Linked DNA regions of Prochlorococcus marinus XMU1404. The protein of the gene in region 1 binds, or shares a complex with, the protein of each later gene. Links are inferred from orthologs where the notes say so. Each region holds a gene or a part of one and is shown on either strand. Other genes may lie near its edges. The genes, in order: mfd and uvrA.

Evidence for each region.
Region 2: the proteins of mfd (region 1) and uvrA are in contact, whole or in part, in a crystal structure (PDB 4DFC), measured with the Escherichia coli proteins. The link is inferred for Prochlorococcus marinus XMU1404 from one-to-one orthologs.

The regions. Positions count from the first base shown.
Region 1 is NZ_JAAORE010000002.1:284,058-291,534, forward strand. What follows is about bases 2,168-6,231. They hold mfd (transcription-repair coupling factor), read left to right. Parts: upstream 2,168-2,518; coding sequence 2,519-6,031; downstream 6,032-6,231. Other genes in these bases: HA144_RS05230 (TerC family protein), read right to left, coding at 2,168-2,444; HA144_RS05240 (hypothetical protein), read left to right, coding at 6,103-6,231. Also shown: HA144_RS05220 (TldD/PmbA family protein), read left to right, coding at 1-754; fmt (methionyl-tRNA formyltransferase), read left to right, coding at 751-1,737; more of HA144_RS05230, read right to left, coding at 1,734-2,167; more of HA144_RS05240, read left to right, coding at 6,232-6,264; HA144_RS05245 (DUF4335 domain-containing protein), read right to left, coding at 6,725-7,315; HA144_RS05250 (DUF3038 domain-containing protein), read right to left, coding at 7,317-7,477. UniProt on the Escherichia coli protein: Couples transcription and DNA repair by recognizing RNA polymerase (RNAP) stalled at DNA lesions. Mediates ATP-dependent release of RNAP and its truncated transcript from the DNA, and recruitment of nucleotide excision repair machinery to the damaged site.
Region 2 is NZ_JAAORE010000003.1:579,203-586,021, forward strand. What follows is about bases 90-3,495. They hold uvrA (excinuclease ABC subunit UvrA), read right to left. Parts: upstream 3,194-3,495; coding sequence 290-3,193; downstream 90-289. Other genes in these bases: HA144_RS09465 (AAA family ATPase), read right to left, coding at 3,247-3,495. In the rest of the region: HA144_RS09455 (glycosyltransferase), read right to left, coding at 1-88; more of HA144_RS09465, read right to left, coding at 3,496-4,926; HA144_RS09470 (ABC1 kinase family protein), read left to right, coding at 4,995-6,819. UniProt on the Escherichia coli protein: The UvrABC repair system catalyzes the recognition and processing of DNA lesions. UvrA is an ATPase and a DNA-binding protein. A damage recognition complex composed of 2 UvrA and 2 UvrB subunits scans DNA for abnormalities.

The DNA.
Region 1 (7,477 bases):
AGATATAGATATAGAGTCGTGTATTAAAGATGCTTCTAATAAAACAATTTCTCATTTAAATTATTCATCTATTAAAACTGATAAATACTTAATATGTTTTTCCCCAGAGTCTTTTTTAACGATAATTAATGCCTTTAGTTCAATGTTTAATGCTAGAAGCATTTTAGATGGAGTTAGCTTATCTAATAAAAATTCTATTGGAGAGAAACTATCTACAGAAGCACTTAATATTTATGATGATGGTCTTCACGAAAAGAATATTTCTTCATCACCATTTGATGGAGAGGGAACTCCTACCAAAAGACTATGTTTAATTAACAAAGGGAGACTTGAAAATTTTATACATTCTGAATCAACTGCAAGAATATTTAAAACAATCCCCACAGGCCACGCTGGACTAGGATCAAAAGTCTCAGTATCTCCTGATTGGATAGTAGTTGAGAAATCAGAGGAAAACTCAGATCTAAAAAAATCATTAGATCACTCTACTTATGAGGGAGAATTTGTTTATATTGAAGAATTAAATGCAATCCATGCAGGTGTCAGAGCAAGTCAAGGTTCATTCTCTCTTCCATTTGATGGATGGCTCTACAAAAACAGTAAAAAAATCTCAATAGAATCTGCGACTGTAGCAGGGGATATCAAATATCTTATGAAAAACATAGTAAATATTGAATCAAACCAGGAAGTAACAACAAGTGGAATTTCTCCACATGTATGGGTAGATGAATTATCAATAACTGGTGACGCGTGAGAATTATATTTTGGGGAACACCTGAATATTCAATTGCGAGCCTTGATACTTTTATTAAATCTAAGCACGAGGTAATTGGAGTAGTTAGCCAACCTGACAAGAAAAGATCTAGGGGAAATAAATTATTATCCTCACCTGTTAAAAGCTTTGCCGAGCAAGAATCTATAAAAATTTATACTCCAGCAAAAATCAGGGACAATGTACATTTTATAAATAAACTTAAATCACTATCTTGTGATTTATTTATTGTTATAGCTTACGGGAAAATATTACCCAAAGAGATATTGGAAATCCCAAAATTTGGATGTTGGAATGCACATGCTTCATTACTTCCAAGATGGCGTGGTGCAGCCCCAATCCAATGGTCCCTAATAGAAGGCGATGAATTTACTGGTGTAGGAATTATGAAAATGAATAAGGGACTAGATACTGGCGACTTATTATTGGAAGAAAAAATTAAAATTGATAATGACGATAATTTTAATACACTATCGGAAAAACTTAGTATTTTATCTGCAAAATTATTTTTAAATGCCACATCACTACTCGAAGAAAATATTTATAAAAATACTAATTATCAATTAACAAAACAAAATACTCTTGGAAGAGAAATTACTTACGCAAGAATGATTGAAAAATCAGACTTTAGAGTTGATTGGGGTAATGAGGCAATTAAAATTTCTCAAAAAATAAAAGGATTATACCCACGAGCAAATACAACTTTTAGGGGTAAGAACCTAAAAATACTTAAAATCAAAGTTTTGAGTAGTGATGAAATTAAAAATAAAAAAAACCTTTTCACGAACAATTATTCAAGACCAGGTATTATTCTTGCTGTAATAGAAAATGAAGGAATAATAATTTCAACTAAAACTGATCCTATTATTTTGTTAGAAGCAAAACTTGAAGGCAAAAACATTTCTAGCAAAAAGCAATTGATACAACAGTTAAAGCCATCAGTAGGTGAATATCTCTCAGATTAAGTTTTAGATTCTTTTTTAGAGAATCCCCAAGTGAAGGCAAAAAGAATCAAAAAATAAAAATAATAGTCTGGAAGAATAGATTCTTTAATTAACGTATTTAGTAAAAGTTTAATCCCAACTATTAAAATTGCTACGTAACCGGCTGTTTCTAATCTAGAAAATATATCCAGAAGTTTTAGAAAAATCCCCGATGTAAATCTTAAGGCTAATACTCCAATCAATGCTCCAAATATTATTAATATATATTGATCGCTGATAGCTACTGCAGTAGTGATACTGTCTATGGAAAAAGCAAAATCAGTAATTGAAAGAAGCGCTACAACCCTTAAGAACTTAAAATTATTTTTATTATTATCTGTCCCATTTTCAGCGTTTTCTATATCTGAATTTAAAAAAACATTAGAGAAGAACAAGTATATTAAATAAAAACCAGCAAAAACTCTAATAAGAATAAACTTTAGAAGAACATTAGATAAAATGATGAGAATAATTCTAAATAATAAAGATATTGTTATACCAATATTTAAGGCTCTTGACCTTAATTCTGAACTGTCGAGGGATTTAGTAAGAGAAGCTAGTGCGACAGCATTATCTGCCGATAATAATAATTCTAGAGCAATTAATATTGGTAAAAGTGTAAAAATTTCGTACCAACTGTCTACCTGATCTAGTGTGGGTATAAAAGAATTTATAGCAGCTGAATCCATTAAATATTATTCACAAACACTTTAAAATCTAATATAATGTATCGGATATTTGTAATCAAGATTGATAACTATAAATGAGTTTAAATACTTTAGTTGATTATATTTCTAACTCACAAATTACTTCTGAATTAATAAAAAGAATTTCAAAAAATAATGAATTAAATATTGTTGGTTCAAGTAGATATGCTAAATCAATAATTTTAGATAGCATCGCGAAAAAAGAGGGTAAAAATATATTATTAATTTGTCCTAATGTAGAAATTGCCTACAAATGGATTGGTTATTTTGAAAGTATAAATAATAAAGCAGTTTTATATTATCCCCCAACAGAACATCTACCATACTCATCAATTAATAAATCCAAAGAGATTGAATTTAGTCAGCTTACTGTTATATCCAAATTAATTAAAAAAGAGACAAAGGAACTTAATATTGTTATATCAACAGAGAGATCACTACAACCTCATCTAATAAATAAAAACTTATTTATTGAAAACAAATTAGATTTGCAAAAAGGGGTTCAAATCGAGATTCAAGAATTAGCAAATAAACTTACTTTGCTGGGTTATACAAAGGATAATGTCACTTCAACAGAAGGATTCTGGAGTAGGAGAGGGGAAATAATAGATATTTATCCTGTAAATAATGAGTTTCCTATAAGATTAGAATTTTTTGATAATGTAATTGAGAAAATAAGAGAATATGATCCCCACACACAGAAAACATTAGAAAGTATCAATAATATTGAAATAATACAGGCTGGATTTGATTTGCTAATAAAAGATAAGTTAAATAATTTATCTAAGAACAGTATTTTTAATTCAGAAGATATAAATAAAAATAATCTTGATCGTTATTTAGGAATAATTGAAGAAGAACCTTCAAATATAATAGATTTTATAAATAGGGATACAATTCTTGTAATTGATGAATTAGAAGATTGTAAAAAATTTGCAAATAATTGGTATCTAGATTCAGAAAGTAATTTTGATAATTGTGCTTATGAATTAAATGAGAACCTTAAAAATAATGACATAAATTTAGAAGCCATACCTAACTTGCATTTAAAGTTTGACGAAATACTAAATTCACTAGGAAATTTTAATTTAATAAAATTTTATGAATTTGAATCTAAAGTCAATATTGATAATAGGTTTTTGTTAAACGATAAAAGATTAAATTCATACTCTAAAAATATAGGAAAATTATCCAATGATATAAATAAAAATATAAAAAACAATGAAAAAGTTTGGATATTATCGGCACAGCCATTGAGAACTAGAACTTTACTTTTTGAGCACGAATGTAATACAAATTTTTTAAATAATCCCAATGATATTGATGAAGCATTTAAATCAATCAATAATTCAACTCCCTTAATTTTAAAAAATAAGAACAATTATGAAATCGAGGGTTTTTATCTTCCGATATGGAAAGTTGTCCTCATAACAGATAAAGAATTATTTTCACAACAATCTCTTTTTAATAATGTATTCATAAGAAGAAAAAAAAGAAGTGTCAATTCAAATATAAATGTGAATAAGATTAGTCCCGGTGATTTTATAGTTCATAAAAATCATGGGATAGGAAAATTTATAAAAATAGAAAAAATAAATATAACTGGAGATTCAAGAGATTATTTAGTTATTCAGTATCAAGATGGGAAAATAAGTGTTGCCGCTGATCAACTTGGTAGTGTTAACAGATATAGATCAAGCGGAAAAATAAAGCCAAAAATAAATAAATTAGGAGGGACAGAATGGGAAAGAATAAAAGATAAAAATAAGAAACAAATCAAAAAGGTTGCTGTAGATATATTAAAACTTTATGCAAAGAGAGAAAAATTAAAGGGGCACATATACCCAGAAGATGGTCCTTGGCAAGATGAATTAGAGGAATCATTCCCTTATCAACCGACCCCAGATCAAATTACTGCTGTAAAGGAAATAAAATCTGATATGGAAAGCGATAAGCCAATGGACAGGTTAGTTTGTGGAGATGTAGGATTTGGCAAAACAGAAGTTGCTGTTCGGGCTATTTTTAAGGCTATAACATCAGGCAAACAGGTAATATTACTAGCACCCACAACAATCCTAGCTCAGCAACATTGGAGAACAATAAATAATAGATTTTCACCTTACCCAATAAAAGTATCATTACTCAATAGATTCAAAACCATTAATGAAAGAAAGGAAATCTATGCTGGTTTGAAAAATAACAAAATTGATTTAGTTGTAGCAACGCACCAAATTTTAGGAAAAGAAATAGAAATTAAAAACTTAGGATTACTTGTTATTGATGAAGAACAAAGATTTGGAGTAAGGCAAAAGGAGAAAATTAAAAAAATCAAAACCAACTTAGACGTTTTAACTCTCTCGGCAACTCCAATTCCAAGAACTCTGTATATGAGCTTATCTGGACTAAGACAAATGAGCTTGCTAAATACTCCTCCTCCATCAAGAAGATCAATAAAAACATATTTATCTGAAATAGATATGGATGTTATAAGAACCGCAATTAATCAAGAACTTGATAGGGGAGGTCAAATATTTTATGTTCTTCCAAGGATTGCAGATATTGATCAAGCTATAGACAAATTAAAAAATATGTTTCCCAGCTTAAAATTTATTGTTGCTCATGGGCAAATGAACGAAACAGAGCTTGAAAATGCAATGATTGCTTTTAATAATGGAGAAGTTGATCTAATGATATGCACAACGATAATAGAAAGTGGACTAGACATCCCTAAAGTAAATACAATCATTATTGAAGATTCTCACAAATTTGGCCTTTCACAACTTTATCAACTTAGAGGAAGAGTTGGCAGAAGCGGTGTACAAGCACATGCTTGGTTATTTTATCCAAATATAAATAAAATTAATGATGCAGCAAAACAAAGATTGAAAGCGATAAAAGATTTTTCGGAACTAGGAAGTGGATACCAACTTGCAATGAAAGATATGGAAATAAGAGGTGTTGGAAGTTTATTAGGAGAAGAACAAAGTGGAAAGGTTAATGCTATGGGATATGACTTATACATTGAAATGCTCCAAGAGGCTATATCAGAAATAAGTGGACAAGAAATACCGGAAGTTAGCGACACACAAATTGATCTCCCAATAAATGCATTTATTCCTGCCACATGGATATTAAATAGGGAAGAAAAGCTAGATGCTTATAAATCTGCTACTGAATGTTCTAACAATAATGAATTGACTGAATTAGCTACCGACTGGGTTAATAGATATGGGACCTTGCCAAAACCTGTTGAGTCTTTAATTATGGTGATGAGATTAAAATTACTTTCTAAAAAATGTGGTTTTAAAAGAATTAAACTCAAAAAACCAAATATAGTTATCGAGACAAAATTAAAAATTTCTACTTTTAAAATTCTCAAAAATTCATTACCAAGTAGTGTCCACAATAAATTTAATTTTGATGAAGGGGAACAATTCTCAAAAATAACCATAAGGGGTTTAGGAGTTACTGAAATTCAAAATCAAATTGATCAATTAATGTTTTGGTTTGGGTTATTTGTAAAAGAAATAAATAATTTTGACAAGGATCTAATTATTAAAAAAGAATAAATTATTAAATAATTATTTAAAACCCGCAAAATAGTTTAATTTCGGTTAGGTTTATAAAAATTTATTTATTTATGGGAGAATATATAGACATAGGAATTCAAAGTTCTGTTTTACCATTATCGATTATTCTATCTTCTTTAATACTAGGATTCCTTGCAATATTCGGAGAAGAAACAGAAAATGATGATGATGACTCAGATTCAGGTAGTGGAGGTTTAATGCAACCAATCTGATATTACTTATAATTTACCTGTCTTGATCTTCTGTTGACTATTCTAAATATTCTATAACAGGATCCCAACAGCAAAATCAAACTAAATAATAAAGAGACAAAAATAAAAATCACCAAAAATATTTCAATGACATTGGACAAGATATCAATAAATAACATAAAAGATTTACTTAGATTATTTGGTAAATTCTGCAAAAGTTGATTCTTATTAGGTATTAAATAATTTATGTAAATTAAAAAAAGACTCAAAATAAACATCAAAGCAGATTCATAAAATAATCTTCTTTTGGATTTTCTTCGTAAACTTAATTTCTTTTTAAAAATATATTTGTCAGACTTTATTTTTAAATTTGGGATGTTTAAATCTGCCATACATCAAAGCCCAAAGAAAAAACTAATAATTATTCTTAAAAGAAAATTATCCTATACTATCGTGTTTGTTAGTGAGATGCTATATCTACTTATTTTGTATTTATTAGTTCATTTTTTTCTTTATCATCAACAGGATCATAAAAATAAATAAAAGCAGAGGAGAATAGAATTAAACAAAATATTGACATTAGAGGTGGCAGGAAGAAATTTAAAAATTTAAATTTGCTATCCAAACCAAATTTTACTTTTTTAGGAAAATTATTAAAAACAAAAGATTTTTTTAATCTAACTTTTGATGATTCATTTAACTGATCAAAACAATTTATGATGTCAGACAAAAGTGGATTGCCAATCTTTAAAATTAGTGGTTTAACATCTGGCTTAGAACTCTTGAGAACAATATTATGTAAATTGAGATTGTCAGCTTTTATATCAATTAATTTAGATTCGTATAATGGGTTTTCGTTATTTATCAGAAGATTTGAATAGATATAAAAAGCATCCATAATTAACCCTAAATGTTCAACCTTTCCTTCAATAAGCGGTTTATCAATAATGGTTAATTTCCATTGAGAAATTATTGATATTTGATCTTTATTTTCGTTATTTGATAAATCTGGCAATCCTTCTATTTCGAGACTAACTAAAGATTGATGAAATAAAATTTTATTCTGCATCATATTAACAATGGAACAACAAAGTCCTTAACTTTTGATATCCTCGATCAGAAATACAAAGGGATAAGGTAAGCAATGACTTTATAAGAATCTCATCATTCCCAGTTCGATTTAAAAGCTTTTTAACTCTCATACTATTCGTATTAAACCTCTCATTAATTAACT
Region 2 (6,819 bases), on another replicon or contig:
GCCCTCCTGTATCTGCATCTCTGCCTAATTCAAGATTTTTAGCGCGTATAAGGCCATGTAAATGTAAATGTAAAAATTTAAACCTCATTCAGCAAATCCTCAGATCAAACGCCTTTAATAGAGATAAGATGAATTTCAAGAGAAAATATTAAGAAAGCATTATGATTTAAAAAATTTAAAATGTAAAAGCTTTTAAAAAAGCAGATACAGACTAATGTAGTACGATTTTAAAGACAACTTTAGTTTTGCTCAGATAATTAAAAATACAAAGAAATACAACAAAGATTTTTTATTTGAGAACTTTTTTAAGATATTTTGCTGTATGACTTGTGGGGTGTTTAGCTACATCTTCAGGAGTACCTTCTGCAATAATTTCGCCACCTTTATCTCCTCCATCAGGTCCTAAATCAATAATCCAATCAGAACATCTGATTACATCTAAATTGTGTTCGATAACAATTACAGAATTACCTTTATCTACTAAACGTTGTATAACATCCATTAATTTATGAACATCATAAAAACTTAATCCTGTAGTTGGTTCATCAATCAAATATAAAGTTTTTCCAGTAGCCCTTTTAGATAATTCTGTAGCTAACTTAACTCTTTGAGCTTCTCCTCCAGATAATGTAGGTGCAGGTTGGCCTAATTTGACATAGCCTAAGCCAACATCTACTAATGTAGATAGTCTATCAGCAGCTTGAGGTATAGCAGAAAAAGTTTCTGCAGCTTGTTCAACAGTCATCTCTAAAACATCAGATATGTTGAATCCTTTGTATTTAACTTGAAGAGTTTCTCTATTAAACCGTGCTCCTTTACATACTTCACATTGAACATAAACATCAGGTAAAAAATTCATTTCGATAACATTAACTCCCTGGCCTTTACAGGCCTCACATCTTCCTCCTTTAACATTAAAACTAAATTGGCCAGCCTGATAACCCCTTGCTTTGGCTTCAACAGTGGCAGTAAATATCTGCCTTATAGGATCAAAAGCACCTGTATATGTGGCAGGGTTTGATCTTGGGGTTCTCCCTATTGGAGATTGATCAATAACAATAACCTTATCAATTGCCTTTATACCCTTTAACTCTTTTACACCTTGAGGAAAAGGAACTTTTAATCCTAAAGAATGACATAAGGCAGGGTGAAGCAATTCATTTATCAAAGTACTTTTGCCACTACCGCTTACACCTGTTACAGAAACTAATCTTCCTAAAGGAAATTCTACAGATACATTTTTTAAATTATTTTTAGAACAATTATTTAAAATTAAACTTTTTTTAAAAGATGATCTTCGTTCTTTTGGAGTGGGAATAGACTTCCTACCACTAAGATAAGCCCCAGTTAATGACCTCTCTGAATTCAATACATCTTGATATGATCCCTTAGCAATTATTTCGCCACCATAAACGCCTGCTCCTGGACCAATATCTACTAAATAATCTGCTGATTTCATAGTATCTTCATCATGTTCAACAACCACTAAAGTATTACCAAGGTCTCTTAAGTTTTTTAATGTTTCTAGTAATCTGTCATTATCTCTTTGATGTAAACCAATACTTGGTTCATCTAATACATATAAAACGCCGGTAAGGCCTGCTCCAATTTGCGTAGCTAATCTAATGCGCTGAGCTTCTCCGCCAGACAAAGTCATGGCTGGTCTATCTAAAGTTAAATAATCTAGGCCAACGTTAATTAAAAACTTCAAACGTAAACGAATCTCTTTTAAAACCAATTCACCTATCTGCTTTTGTTTTTCTGATAGAGATATATTTTCCTTCTTTGTCTTAGCTAATCCCATGATTCGCTCGATGTGAAATAGGGTTTCCGAAACGCTTATAGAAGTTAAGTCAGTAATATTATATGGACCAAGTTTAACAGCCAAAGCTTCAGGTCTTAATCTTTGTCCAGAACATGTCTTACAAGGTACTAATTCTAGGTACTTTTCTAATTTTTGTTTAACTAATTCTCCATTGGATTCATTAAGTTGCCTTTCTAATATTGGTAAAATTCCCTCAAAAGGTCTTTCAAAACCACTAGAAGTTTTGAAGCGGCTATCAGCTTGAATTAATATTGGTTTATCTGATCCCAAAAGTAGGACTTTCTTTTGTAAATCACTTAAATCTTTCCAAGGAGTTTTTAATTCAAAACCATAAGCTTGCCCTACAGAATAAAGTAAAGAGAAATAATAAGTATTATCTTTTTCACTCCAAGGGGCTATTGCAGCATAAACAGGTAATGTTTTATCTGGTATGACTCTATCAGCAGTAAATTTTTTTAAATATCCAATCCCATGACAGTCAGGACAAGCCCCATATGGACTATTAAAGGAAAATAATCTCGGAGAAAGTTCATCTACTATAGAGCCATGTACAGGACATGCATAATTTTCTGAATAAAGTTTTTCTCTAACTAAGTTAGGAGGTAAGTTTTCTCCTTTTTTTGGAACAACTTCTACAATTGCTAAACCATCGCCTCGTTTAAGGCAAGTTTGTAGAGAATCATTTAATCTTTCCTGTATTCCTTCTCTTGCAATTAATCTATCAACTACTACTTCAATATTATGAATTTGATTTTTATCTAATTCAATACTGTCAGCAAGTTCTCTTACCTCGCCGTTAATTCTTACCCTAGCGAAGCCCTCCGCAGCAAGTCCACTTATTAATTTTGTATGCGTTCCTTTCTTCCCTCTTACAACAGGAGCCAGTAATTGGTACCTTGTTCCTTCTGGCAATAAAAGAATATTATCAACCATTTCATCAATTGTTTGAGGAGCTATTGGAATCCCACAGTGATGACAATGTGGCTCGCCAGCACGACCAAACAACAGCCTTAAATAATCTTGAATTTCTGTTACTGTTCCAACTGTTGATCGAGGATTATGACTTGTGGATTTTTGATCAATTGAAATAGCGGGTGATAAGCCCTCAATATTATCCACATCTGGTTTATCTACTTGACCTAAAAATTGTCTTGCATATGCTGAAAGACTCTCAACATATCTTCTCTGACCTTCAGCAAAAATTGTATCAAAAGCCAAAGAACTTTTTCCGCTTCCACTCACACCTGTAAAAACTATAAATTTGTTCCTAGGTAGTGAAAGGTCAATATTTTTTAAATTATGCTGACGTGCTCCCCTAATGTTAATTGAGTTATCTCTTTCAAAAGTATTATCTATTTTATTAACCATGTTTAAATCTATCTATGATTTAAAAAGACTATTATAGTAGAATTATTTCTATTTTATGCTGCAGTTTGATCGAGAAGTCTAGATGCATAATCATTTAGTTCAGAAGAACCTCCACCAATGAGTTCCATTAATTCATTTTTTCTTTGTTTTTTTGTGGTTAGTTTTAATATTGAGGTATAAGTTATTCCATTAATTACGTTTTTAATAACTTTAAAATGTGCCAATCCTCGAGCAGCTAAGAAAGGCTGATGTGTAATACATAAAATCTGTTGATCTTTTGAAATATTTTTTATTAGCTCAACCAAAGAAAATAAAGATTTACCACTTAGACCATTATCAATTTCATCTAAAAAGAATGTATTTGGTTTTTTTGAAATACTAGATTTTATAGCTAATAAGAATCTTGACATCTCACCTCCAGAAATAACATCTGACAATGGAGCTAACTTCTGATCAGGATTAGCAGAAAACAAGAAATTTATATTATCAATTCCATCGCTAGAAGGTTTACATTCTGAAAATTGAATAGAAAAATTTGCATTTTCTAATCCTAGATTTCTTAAGATCGAGATTACTGAATCTTGTAACTCTTTAGCAATTTTTTTTCTTTCAGTAGATTGAGAAGAAAATAAGGAATTTAAATTACTTTGTAAATTTTTGATTTTATTTTCCAAATCACGAATGTCATTGTCTTGATCATTTTTTATAAAATATGTCCTTAATTTATCTCGCTTTTCAATTAATTGAGGTAGATCCAATGAAAAAGTTCTCTCCAAGTTTTTTAAGAAAAATAATCTTTTTTGTATTTCTGAAAGATTATATTCATTATTATCTATGCCTTGTATATATGAGTTTAAGTCGAAAATCAGATCTTCAACATAAGTTTGAATATGTAATAACTTTTCTCTAAAATTTTGAATTTTTAAGTCAAAATCTGCTGTTCTATTTAAATTTTTTATCGATTGATTTATCAAAAACGAAACTGATGGTTGATCATGACTGAAATTATTTAAATTTTCTAAAGATGATTGAATTGAATTATTTATTTCGAGATTATTTACAAGTTTTTTTTCTATTTGCTCTAATTCTATGATTTCCTTACTGGAATCTAGATTTGCTTCCTCTAAACTCTTCAACATTTGTTTTATTACTAAGTTAGTTTCTTCTTGCTTCTGAGAGGATTCTATTTTTTCATTCATTAATCTTTTTAAAACCTCACATTCCAACCACAATTTTTTAATCTTTGCAACATTATCTCTCGATTCTTGCGAACATAAATCATCAATAATTAATCTTCTCTTGTCTTGAGAATCAAATACAAAAGTATCTGATTGACCAGCAAAATCAATTAATAACCGACCAAGTTCTTCTAATAATTTTTTATTAATTGATAAATTGTTTAGGCTATATTTAGATAAAACTTTATTATTTTTTTTATAAGATTTTCTTCTGATATTTAATACTGAAGAACTGCATTCAAAACCATTACTAATTAACCAGTTTTTAATTTCTAAAGTAGAAGAAAATTTTGCCTCAATGGAACAATGATCTTTTCCTGGACGTATTAAGTGCTTTAAAGGTATATTAGTTCCACCAAATAAAACATTTAAGGAATCTAAAATCAGTGATTTTCCTGAACCAGAATCCCCAGTAATGATGTTCAAACCTTTTTCAAAATTAATTTCTATAATCTCTATTAAGGCAATATTCTCTATCTTTAATTGTATTAACATGATAAATCTTCCTTATAAAAAAATTAACTTCTTTTTTAAAAAAATAAAGGTTTTAAATATATAAAGTTATGAAAGAGGATTTTACTGATTTTATTGAAGTATCTGGACTGCTGGATTATGATCCAGAAACAATATCCAAAATTTACAAAAAAAACCCAAAAAGACTTTTAAAAAGACTTTGGCAAACACTAATACCTATTTTTGCCTATTTATTTTCTGTTGGGTGGGATAAATTAACTGGTAGATTGACAAATGAAGAGATAGCAAGGTTTAGAGCAAAAGAATTAACAAATTTATTAGTTGAACTTGGGCCAGCATTTGTTAAAGCAGGTCAAGCTTTATCAACACGACCAGATATTATTCCAGTGATTCTTCTTGAAGAATTATCTGAACTGCAAGATCAACTACCAGGTTTTGAAGGAGATAAAGCTATGGAATTAATAGAGGAAGATTTAGGCTCTTCAATAGATGAATTTTTCTTGGAAATTGATAAAGAGCCAATTTCTGCTGCATCGTTAGGACAAGTACACAAAGCCAAACTGAAGAATAAGGAAGTTGTTGCAGTTAAAGTCCAACGACCAGGTTTAAGAGAACAAATAACTCTAGATCTTTACATAGTAAGAAATATTGCTTATTGGCTAAAAAATAATATTGGATTAATAAGAAGTGATCTCGTAGCTTTAATTGATGAATTGGGTAAAAGAGTATTTGAAGAAATGGATTATTTAAATGAAGCATGTAATGCTGAAAAATTTAGAAATATGCATAAACATAACCAAATGATCGCTGTTCCAAAAATTTACAAGGAAATATCATCAAGAAGAGTGTTAACAATGGAATGGATAGATGGAACGAAATTAACCAATTTAGAAGATGTAAAAAAATTAGGAATCGATCCCGATAAAATGATTAATATTGGGGTCCAATGCAGTTTAGAACAACTTTTAGAACATGGTTTTTTTCATGCTGACCCACATCCTGGGAACTTATTAGCTTTAAAAGATGGCAGATTATGTTACCTAGATTTTGGAATGATGAGTGAAGTTTCAAGAGACTCTAGGTCTGGCTTAATACAAGCAGTCGTACATTTGGTCAATAAAAACTTTGATAAATTATCTCAGGATTTTGTAAAGTTAGGATTCCTATCAGAAGAAGTAAATCTAGAACCAATAGTTCCAGCATTTCAAAATGTTTTTACCAACGCCGTTGAACAAGGGGTTTCAAAAATGGATTTCAAAAGCGTTACAGATGATATGTCGGGAATCATGTATAAATTCCCTTTTAAATTACCTCCTTACTATGCACTTATAATTAGATCATTGCTTACTTTAGAAGGAATTGCTTTAAGCGTAGATCCAAACTTTAAAATATTAGGTGCGGCTTATCCATATTTTGCGAGAAGACTTATGGAAGATCCTGATCCACAATTAAGAGAAAGTTTAAAAGAAATGCTCTTTGATGATAAAAAATTTAAGTGGGACCGTTTAGAAGATTTACTATCTAATGCTGCGAAGCAGACAAATCTTGATTTAGAAAAACTTTTAGATGAAGTAATAAATCTTCTCTTTTCTCCTAAAGGAGGTTTTCTTAGAAATGAAATAATTGAAGGATTAACAAATCAAATAGATTTATTAAGTTTGAAAATATTAAAAAATTTAAATAACTACTTACCAAGCTCAATTAAATTAAATATGACGAATGAAAATAATAATTTAAGAGACCTTATAATGTATGTAGAACCATTAAGAAACTTTTTGGATATTTTACAAAAAGTTCCGGGTTATTCCATTGATATTTTTATAAAACGATTACCTAGACTAATAAGTGAGCCCTATACAAAAGAAATGAGCATAAAAATTGCAAAAAAAGTTACAGAAAAAGGAATGGTTAGAC